Regions from separate parts of the Paenibacillus sp. FSL H8-0280 genome, predicted to be linked through region 2. Evidence: riboswitches for the same ligand, from Rfam matches in the RefSeq annotation. Region 2 holds a riboswitch; the other holds the start of a gene.
The links. Region 2 has a riboswitch for cyclic di-AMP ahead of MHI12_RS00150 (ubiquitin-like domain-containing protein). Riboswitches for the same ligand answer to the same signal wherever they lie in the genome.

Region 1: linked by a shared signal. The riboswitch ahead of MHI12_RS06950 (hypothetical protein) and the one ahead of MHI12_RS00150 (ubiquitin-like domain-containing protein) in region 2 are both predicted to bind cyclic di-AMP.

Annotation. Positions count from the first base shown of each region.
Region 1 is NZ_CP150296.1:1,574,734-1,580,050, forward strand. It holds gene MHI12_RS06935 (urease accessory protein UreF) at 1-629, opposite strand, end outside; tRNA gene MHI12_RS06940 (tRNA-Leu) at 1,073-1,155, shown strand; gene MHI12_RS06945 (glutathione peroxidase) at 1,303-1,782, opposite strand; cyclic di-AMP (ydaO/yuaA leader) riboswitch at 2,154-2,329, shown strand; gene MHI12_RS06950 (hypothetical protein) at 2,445-2,843, shown strand; gene MHI12_RS06955 (HAD family hydrolase) at 2,971-3,654, shown strand; gene MHI12_RS06960 (Nramp family divalent metal transporter) at 3,797-5,092, opposite strand.
Region 2 is NZ_CP150296.1:31,638-36,954, forward strand. It holds gene MHI12_RS00140 (HD domain-containing protein) at 1-80, shown strand, start outside; gene MHI12_RS00145 (TatD family hydrolase) at 413-1,183, shown strand; cyclic di-AMP (ydaO/yuaA leader) riboswitch at 1,425-1,678, shown strand; gene MHI12_RS00150 (ubiquitin-like domain-containing protein) at 1,952-3,136, shown strand; gene rnmV (ribonuclease M5) at 3,291-3,836, shown strand; gene rsmA (16S rRNA (adenine(1518)-N(6)/adenine(1519)-N(6))-dimethyltransferase RsmA) at 3,841-4,743, shown strand; gene yabG (sporulation peptidase YabG) at 4,803-5,317, shown strand, end outside.

The sequences.
Region 1 (5,317 bases), 1.5 Mb from region 2:
GTTGGCTGTGCCAGTCCATCCGCAGCCGAGGCGCTGACGGTCTTCCATTCATTCTCCAGATCTGTGGCCAGGCGGACCATCAGATCCTTGGTTGTATCGTTGTTCAGGGGAATGACTTTGGAGGCTTCGGTTATGCAGGCATTCATGGCTGAATGCAGGTAACCAAGGACCGCCTCCTCGACCGGGATGTCGAGGTGGTGGTTAATCCAGGCGTGAACAGTGGAGAGGCAGCCAACCGAATCGTATTTGGCAAAGATCTGTTCGAGCTGGCTGAATTCAATCCAGGGGTGCAGAGCGCGTGCAAGTCTGATCAATCGTTTACCCATGGCGGCAGCTTGTTCTCTGAGATCTCCAGGGGTTCGCTGAACATGGACGAGCTTGTCGATCAGAGCTATCCGCCATGTATCCTTGTGATCTGCTGCGGTATAGATGCCTTTGATGGCCATACCTTCAAGACGGACGATGCTGGGATGCAACTGACAACGCATGAATGATTCGAGATCTTCAGCATTACGAATGGTACCCTCCCTGATATGGATATCCATGCCGAAGGAATGGGTGAACCCTCCAACCTGAATAGAGGAATCAAGCAGTTTGACATAATCGAGCAGCTTATTCCCACGGTTCACAATCATTCGCCTCCTGTGTTCGTTAAATGTCACTTAAAGTGACATTTATATTCCTTTTGTTTGCTTTATGTTTAAAAATCCGAATTATATGGTAGTTATCATCCCATAAATGTCCGCTTTTTGTCAATAGTATCCGTGAAATTTAATGGATTAAATTTGTAATTCAATATTTTTGTTATTTTATATAACTCACCGTGTTATTTATATGGCGAAGTGCAGGGAGGACCATATATAAGGAAGGACTATATATAAATGAATCAATAAGATCGACTCATACCGAAAAAGAGGGGATCAAATCTAATAATATGCAGTTCATGGGTAAAGATGACGAGATTATGCGATTTTTGATGAAAATGCCTAGCTGAAAAAGAAGTATTAAAAAATACTTTACTTTTAGTTCTGAACCCGGTATAATCAATTCTGTTGCCGATTATTTACGACATGCGGTCGTGGTGGAATGGCAGACACGCTATCTTGAGGGGGTAGTGGGCGTATGCCCGTGGAGGTTCGAGTCCTCTCGACCGCATCATATGAACGATTAAAAAGAAGCTTTCCGTTATTGGAAAGCTTCTTTTTTGTCTTTTTCGAACAGTATAACATCAAAGTTGAGAAAAAAAGCCATCCATTACCGGGGCAATACTGCTCTACCTTCCGGCTACGGGTGGCCTGTGTATTATTTTTGCAGCAAGTTCTTGATATCTTCTTCAATCTTGTCCGGTGTTGTTTTGGGAGCATAACGTTTAATGACCTGTCCGTTCTGATCCACAAGGAATTTGGTGAAATTCCATTTGATTGCTTTGGAGCCGAGCAGGCCAGGAGCTTCTGTACTAAGGTGTTGGAAAAGAGGGTGAGCGCTTGATCCGTTCACATCAATTTTCTCAAACATGGGGAAGCTCACGCCATAATTCATCTGACAGAACTCGGCAATATCGTCGGAAGATCCTTTTTCCTGTGCAAACTGGTTACTTGGGAAACCAAGAACTTCAAATGGAGCATCTTGAAACTTGTCTTGCAGTTCTTGAAGACCTTTGAATTGAGGGGTAAGGCCGCATGAGCTTGCCGTATTCACGATCAGGAGCACTTTGTCACGGTAGTCGGACATTTCAACTTCTTGACCGCGAAGGGTATTCACTTTGTAATCGTAGACTGTCATCTAAATCGCCTCCATTTATTTACTCTTATATCTTCTATTATATTGGTTACAATTAAATATTGCAAAACTAATATGGTGTTAAAAGAATCAAAACAGGCAAGTTGTGCGGAATACGTGAATGAATTGCGAAGGGATTTTCGTCAGAGTGAGAATTAGATAGCCTTGAAGAGATGGATAGAGTATAACCTTATTGTAAGCGTTATTATGGATGAGTATTGGCAAAAATCTGCCGATTCGGTGATCTGTGAGGACTTTACACCGTCATGGCACGGGTGTATGATTCATAACGTAATTTCAATTTAAACTAAATTGTATATGAAAAACGAAACAAACGATAATATCGCTCGATCTTATCTTAAGATATACGAACGATGTTTTAATCGCTGAGTTTCCATTCATTCATGAGTGGAAAACGGGGGAACCAACGGAATGCGCTGTCCAGGACAGTAGGCATTCATGGGGTGAATTTTCCGGTGACAGCCGGAAATAGGGCGACTCTCGCGCCCGAATCCGTCAGCTAACCTCGTAAGCGTTAAAGGGAGAGGCAACAAGCCGTACGCTGGTTCATGGCGTTTTCGCCATGGATTCTTTAAGAAGCGTTCGGGAGGCCTTGGTCCCCCACGCTTCTTTTTTGTTGTCTTTTCACGCCAAGGGAGGAACGAATGATGGATACTGAGATGATCTTAGTGACTGCTCCAAATGAAGCAGGACGCAAATTTATCAAATTACTGATGTACAAAAAAATGCCGTTTGCCGTTCTAACCAACAGTGCAGGGGAAGAGCGCAGACTCCGTAGAATCGGAGTAGAACATGTCATTCGCATGAACACGGCTGCAGCTCAAAAATGGTTTTTGCCGCAGGGCAGCGTAGGCAACGTGTTTATTTTCGAAAACAGCCTGAATCTGACCTGTCGTTATTTACAGATCTGCCGTTCATGGACATCGAAATCCCTGTGCGTCATTACGGAGCAAAGCCATCCAAAGGGCATCTATCGGGGCATGGGCGCAGACCGGATTGTATATTCGCTCAATGGGGAAGTTGGCTTTCTCCTCAATGGTTAATGCCATAGCTTGTGATTGCTCAGGTGTAAGGTGCCTGTTATAATTGAATGTATCGATAAACGGAAGTTTGAGGAGACTCATGCATGATGGTGAGTCTTCTTTTTTATGGTTACAAGGAGGAATTGGCGTGCCGGATGTAGGTGGATTAAAATGGTTGTTTTTTGATGTTGGAGATACGCTGGTGGATGAATGGGAGCCGGTTGATGATATTATCGGACAGTTCGTCCGTGAAGCTTGTGCTTTAGGGTATCCAGTGAAAATTGATGCGGTACGCGAACTGTTTGCCAACTGTTACCGAAAATATGAGCAATGGCCGATGAGAGTGGCGATTCGCACATTCGTTGAAGACGAGGGACACCAGAAACAGATTCAGGACAAGCTGAAGTTTCAAAAAGATCTTGAACGTCCTTTTCCTTCAGCGGATTCCGTTCTTCAGCAGTTGTCACGGCATTATCGCATTGGCATTATTGCCAATCAGAGTCCAGGAACGGAAGAGAGACTGGAGAGCTACGGCTTGCGGAAGTATGTTGATGTTCTGGCATGTTCGGCTGAAGAAGGAGTGTCCAAGCCAGACCCTGAGTTATACGCTGTGGCCTTGAAACAGGCCGGTTGTGAACCGGAGGAAGCTGTCATGATCGGCGATCGGATCGATAACGACATTATACCTGCTCAGAATCTGGGCATGCGGACGATTCGAATTATGCAGGGTTACGGAAGATTCCAGCCAGAATTATCGGATGACCAACGTGCGGATTGGACTGTTGATTCATTGGATCAACTCTTGCCGTTACTGATGCCAAATCAGGATTAGATTCAGATGGTTGTTTATTGGAGTTTGAGTTTTACTATAAAAGGAAACACCTTGCTATATTGCAACAATAAAGGCTGATCAACTTGGGTATAAAATACCGGAGTTGATCAGCCTTTTTAGTAACGAGTCGATTTGAACGAGATTAGAACAAACGGATCGTCTGAATGATCAGATATACATTCAGTACAACGATAATCGCGGCAATGACCCATGAGATGATTTTGAGCCACAATTTGTTGGCGAATGCACCCATGCTTTTTTTATCACTTGTGAACATCACCAGGGGAATTACAGCAAAGGGCAATTGAAGCGACAGCACGACCTGGCTCAGAATGAGCAGTTCTTCTGTGCCATGTTCTCCTGCAATGGCTGTCACAATTACCGCCGGGATGATGGCGATCAGACGTGTGACCAGTCTGCGCAGCCAAGCCGGAATTCGAATGTTCAGAAAACCTTCCATAACGATCTGCCCAGCGAGTGTACCTGTAAGGGTAGAGTTCTGACCTGATGCTAACAGCGCCACACCGAACAGGATACTTGCAACCGTAGTACCTAATAGAGGTGTCAGCAGATGATAGGCATCTGCGATCTCGGCAACCTGCGTCATACCAGCACTGTGGAATACAGCAGCAGATACAATCAGGATAGCCGCATTGATGAACAGGGCCAGTGTCAACGCGATCGTAGAATCCATGGTCGAGTACCGAATGGCTTCTTTTTTGCCCTGTGGTGTCTGTTCGATCTGACGGGTCTGCACAATGGAAGAATGCAGGTACAGATTATGCGGCATCACGGTTGCTCCGATAATACCAATGGCGATATAGAGCATAGCCGGATTTTGCAGAATCTCAACATTTGGTACAAAACCATGGAGAACACCGCCCATATCCGGTTTCGCCAGAAACAGGTCAATGCCGAAGCAGAGGGCTATGGTTGCCATCAGCACAATGACGAGAGTTTCCAGAGCGCGGAAACCTTTGTTTTGCAGTACAAGAATCAGGAGTACATCGACTGCGGTGATAATAACGCCGTATAACATGGGGATGTTAAATAACAGCTTTAACGCGATGGCAGAACCAATGACTTCAGCCAGATCGGTGGCTGCAATGGCAAGCTCACACAGTATCCATAACATCATGACAACAGGCATGCTGAATCGTTCACGACAGGCTTGAGCCAGATCCCGTCCAGTGACGATGCCGAGCTTGCCAGCCAGCGACTGAAGGACAACGGCCATCAGGTTCGATAACAGGATAACGGATAACAAGGTATACCCGAACTGCGAGCCGCCTGCGATATCTGTTGCCCAGTTCCCGGGGTCCATGTAACCTACGGCAACGAGGTATCCTGGGCCTACAAAGGCGAGGAATTTCTTCCACCATGCAGCATTCTGCGGAACTTTCATGGAACTATGTGCTTCTCCAAGGGAAGGGGCCATGCCCGCAGTAGATAATGATTCTCTTGAAGGAGCGTTGAACGGATTTTTTTTACTCATACGATAATCACCTGACTTTGAATTATTGATTTGGAGATATTGATGCGGGACAACCCGCTCTTGATATATCTAAGTTTTTATGTTTATTGTTACATTGTACTCCTTCAATTATTTTTGTCTAGTGCAACTTTTATGTATCAGCACAAAATTTCGGTTGTAGCTTGAAGA
Region 2 (5,317 bases):
ATCATTTGTATTACCCGCAAAACAAGGTGGATGCGATTATTCACGAATTACCGTCACATATACGCCCCTATTTCTTGTAATCGTGTGGGTATAATCCGATGAAGAATTTCGATATCAAAACACTTTCTAAAAGAGCTATTTTTCATGATACAGTAATCTGCTTTAATGGGGAGTATATGTAGATCGACATAATTTTGTAAATGCAAGCAGGCAGAATGAGTGCAATAAGCAATATATAGATCAGAATATCCGTATATCTTCTATATATTGTAGTTTTGAAGAAACAAACGTAATGATGTAATACACAGATGCCCAAAATGTTTTATGTATGAGTCATTGAATTATTGAATTTTACAAATTGAATTTTGAAAAAGAAGATAGTCGTTATTTCGACATGAAGGGAGATACAGACATGATGCTGTTCGACACACATACACATCTGGATGCACCACAATTCGACGAGGACCGCGAGGACATGATTCAGCGTGCTGTGGATGCAGGAGTTGGTCGTATGATCAACATTGGCTTTAACCGGGAGACAATTCCAACCACAATGAAACTCGCCGAAACGTATGACTTTATATATGCAGCTGTAGGGTGGCATCCCGTAGATGCGATAACAATGCAGGAGGGCGATTTGGAGTGGATTGCATCTTTATGCAAGCATGAAAAAGTGGTTGCGATCGGTGAGATTGGATTGGATTATCACTGGGATACTTCACCCAAAGAAATACAGCATCGCGTATTACGACAACAAATTGCTTTGGCGCGTGAAGTGAACATGCCAATTGTCATCCATAATCGGGATGCACATGAGGATATCATAAGAATTTTGCGTGAAGAGAAGGCTGGCGAAGTTGGTGGTGTGATGCACTCGTTCTCGGGCAGCTGGGAAACAGCAAAAAGTTGTCTCGATATGGGCTTCCATCTCTCTTTCGGAGGACCGATCACATTCAAAAATGCAAAGCAGCCCAAAGAGGTGCTGGAGAAGGTTCCTATGGACCGATTTTTCATTGAAACAGATGCTCCATATTTGACACCTCACCCTTATCGTGGGAAGCGAAATGAGACAGCGCATGTACGTCTGGTTGCAGAGGCAGCTGCGGAAATTAAAGGCATTTCGGTGGAGGAAATTGCTGCAATAACAACCAAAAATGCCATGGAACGATTTGGGATTCGTTAAAAAAACGAGCAAATGAGGTGAAAAAGGCAGGTAAGCGGAGGTAATTTGCCCTTTGATCCAAATAAATCAAGAATATTACAATATTTTAACCAAATATTCAGAAAAACGTACTTGATCAACGCTTTACAACATGCATCAAAACAGGATATCATCTTTTCAGTGAATTGTTGTGCGGAAAATTGGACAGATGTTCGGGGGATGAACAAAGGGACACTTTCCGATGAAACAACATTACTTTCATGAATCAGTCTCGCTGAGTCTCCGTTATCGGAGAGCGGGGGAACCAATAGGGCTTAAACATCGGTGTATTTGGCCGATGCGCAACGTTCGCTGACCCAAAAGCAGCGAAGGGAACTGCGAAGCCGTATTTGATTTCTTCTTTGGGTCTCGGGGTGAATTCAAGGGCGTCCGCCATGAGCGGGTGACCCAAGATAGGGCGGCTCTCTTTCGCCCGAACCCGACAGCTAACCTCGCAAGCGGAAAAAGAGAGGCAACCTCGTGCATGAATTTCCGATATTCAAAATCATTCGGAAGCCACGAAAGAGTTCCTCTTACACTCTTTCTTTGGCTTTTTTGTTTTTGAATAAAAGAAATATTGTCATCATACGGTAGGTATTCAGGAGGATGACATCATGTTGCGAAGATTGATTCATGGTGCAGAACCGGATTATGTTGGTCCGATCTGTGTTCTGTAGAAAATTTGGTATAGTCACGTCAAAGACATCATGCATTACTTTAGACGGCGAGGCTATGAAGGAGGACGGAGAAGTGGGCACATTCCAACCAGAAGAGACCCATGAGTCACGATCATCCAGTAAGTCTTTCGCGTTGCGGTGGAAGCATGAGAACATGCGTCAAATGGCATTGATCGCGATTTTCTCAATTGCGCTTACAATCATGATCTTGTTAGTCGTTTACGGTCAGGCCGGGAAACAAATTTCACTGGTTATTGATGGCAAAGCTCAGGTGGTAGAGACTCGTACAGGAATGCTTCAGGAAATGCTGGAGGAGCAGTCGATCACAGTCAGCCCTCACGATAAGGTATCCATGTCCATGAATGGGGCGATTACAGATGGAGACCGAATCGTTATTGAGCGGGCCGTTCCAGTTAACATTACGGCAGACGGAGACACCAAGACTCTGTATACAACCGATTCATCGGTAGAAGATGCAATTCAAAAATCAGGTATTCAAGTTGAAAGTAATGATAAAGTGTATCCGGCGCTTGGAACTGCGATCAAAGCGGAGATGAAGATCCGTGTAGTGCGCGTAACAAAGCGTACAGTGGAAGTAGAGCAACCGATCGCTTACAAAGTCATTAAAACGGCTGACCCTAGCTTGTACAAAGGGGATAACCGTGTCGTTGTGAACGGCAAAGAAGGCACAATTGTGCAGCATATCGAAAAGGTATTTCAGGATGGAGAATTGGTCTCCAAAAAAATGGTCGGAAAATCTGTCGCGAATAATCGTGTAGATAAAGTGATCGCTGTTGGCACCAAAGCAAAACCGGTCGTGAAAGAACCTGAGATTCAGACCGTATCGGCTCAAACGTCAACAACCAAAAAGTCTACAACAACGAACTCGAAGAAAACATCTGCCTCGGGCAGCAAAGTGATTACCGTATCCGGGACTTCTTTTAAATACTCCAAAGTACTTAAAAATGTATCCATGACTGCCTACTCTTCCGAAGAGCCTGGCATTGGAACTAAAACAGCTTCCGGTACTCGTGTAACGGAAGGGCGCACCATTGCGGTTGATCCCAAAGTCATTCCAATTGGCTGGTGGGTATATATCGAAGGTCTGGGATTCCGTCGTGCGGAAGATACAGGCGGTGCCATTAAAGGCAACAAAATTGATGTGTATTATGACAGTGTGAAGCATGCCCTGAATTTTGGACGTAAGAAAGGCAAGACGGTCTACGTGATCGGTCCGGTGAAGCCGGAAGCGAACTAAAATCGTTTTACTTTGAAATGGGAATGCTATAAAATAGTTGCATGAATGATTCATGCGGAATATGCGGCGGAGGAGTCTGAATTCAGCTCCCCCGCCGTTTGGCAGAGAAGAGGATATTCCTCTTCTTTTTGCGTTAGAAAGGAAGAAATGGAACATGATAAAAGAAGTCATTGTGGTGGAAGGCCGTGACGATACGGTAGCTATCCGTCGGGCCGTGGAAGCCGATACCATAGAAACAGGTGGATCAGCAATCAACCAACGCATTCTGAAGCGGATTGCGCTTGCTCAGGAGAGACGGGGAGTCATTATACTGACAGATCCGGACCATGCTGGCGAACGCATTCGTAAAATTATTGCGAACAAGGTGCCAGGTTGCAAACATGCCTTCATTCCGGAAGCTGATGCAACGCGCAAAGGGGACATTGGGGTGGAGAATGCCTCACCAGAGGCGATCCGTCATGCTCTGGCGCGCGTACATACTTCATACGAAGGTGCTCCGAGCCTGATCGATTGGGAGGACCTGATCGCGGCAGGACTTATCGTGCATCCGCAGGCTGCTGCACGTCGCATGGAGATGGGCAATCTGCTGGGTATCGGTTATTGTAACGGTAAGCAGTTCCACAAACGTCTCAGTGTATTTCAGATTACACGGGAAGAATTCTCTACAGCATTAGCGCAAATTGAACGTGAAGGATTGTGAGCATATGAAGGACATGGAAGAGACGATAGAAATTGCAACGCCCAAGCGTACGAAAGAGATTATTCAAAGACACGGATTCTCATTTAAGAAAAGTCTGGGTCAGAACTTTCTGATCGATCAAAATATACTGAACAAAATCGTTAATGCAGCCGACTTGGACGAGTCCAAGGGCGCACTGGAGATTGGGCCGGGTATTGGAGCCCTTACGGAGCGACTGGCTCGGGTAGCCGGTCCCGTCACAGCCGTAGAGATTGATCAGCGCTTGATCCCAATCCTGGGAGAAGTGATGCGGCCTTATTCGAATGTACGTGTTCATCATGGGGATGTGCTGAAGCTTGATCTGGCTGAGTTGTTTAATACGGATTTTGCATCCGTGGACAAAGTCAGTGTCGTGGCTAACCTGCCTTATTATGTAACGACTCCAATCATGATGAAACTGCTGGAAGAGAAGCTGCCGGTAGACAGCATTGTTGTCATGATCCAAAAAGAAGTGGCTGAACGCATGGCTGCTGCACCGGGATCAAAAGACTACGGTAGTCTGAGCATCGCAGTTCAGTACTACAGTATGCCGGAGCTTGTGTGTATTGTGCCTCCTACGGTCTTCATTCCGCAACCTAATGTGGAATCAGCTGTCATTAAGCTGAAAGTGCGTGAGCAGCCGCCAGTGGAGATTCCAGATGAAGCACACTACTTCGAAGTGGTACAGGCTTCTTTTGCCCAGCGGAGAAAAACAATCTCAAACAACTTGAAGGCGCGCTTCTTCACAAAGGAGAATCGGGAACAGGCAGACATTCTGCTGGAGCAGGCAGGTATTCAACCGTCCCGACGTGGAGAGACGTTGAGTCTGCAAGAGTATGCCACACTCAGCACCGTAATGTGGGAAGCAGGGGTACGTGCAGCGCTGTAAAATTTGAATGAACCAAACCGGGTCTTTGCCCATACGATGGGGTAGAGGTGATTACGTTGATGAATATCGGAGACTTGGTCGTTCGGAAGTCATACGGCGGCGATGTGACTTTTCGGGTGGAAGGCCTCCAGTTGGATGCTGCGGTCATTAAAGGGACTGAGTTCCGGCTGATTGCCGATTCCCCGGTGGACGATTTGATACAGGTTCCCTACGAACCACAAAGCGCCAAGACCAGACAGGCGCATATTAAAGCACATCAGACCCTGTCCCGTCTGCAGCAGAATCGTATGGAACAGGCTGAGCGGAATCGTGAAGGTCTAGTACAGGATTGGTCTGCCCAGCAGGAACCGGCTTATTTTGAAATGCCTGGAAAGGTGCTTCATTTGGATGGAGATCCGAACTATTTGAAAAAAAGTATGGATCTCTATGAGCAACTTCGTGTGCCCGCAGAGGGACAGTATGTCCATGAATCGGCAATGGCAGATACCTTATACCGCTTATTACCCAAAGTACGTCCGGATATCGTAGTTATTACGGGTCATGATGGGGTGCTAAAGACACGTCAGCCCTATGA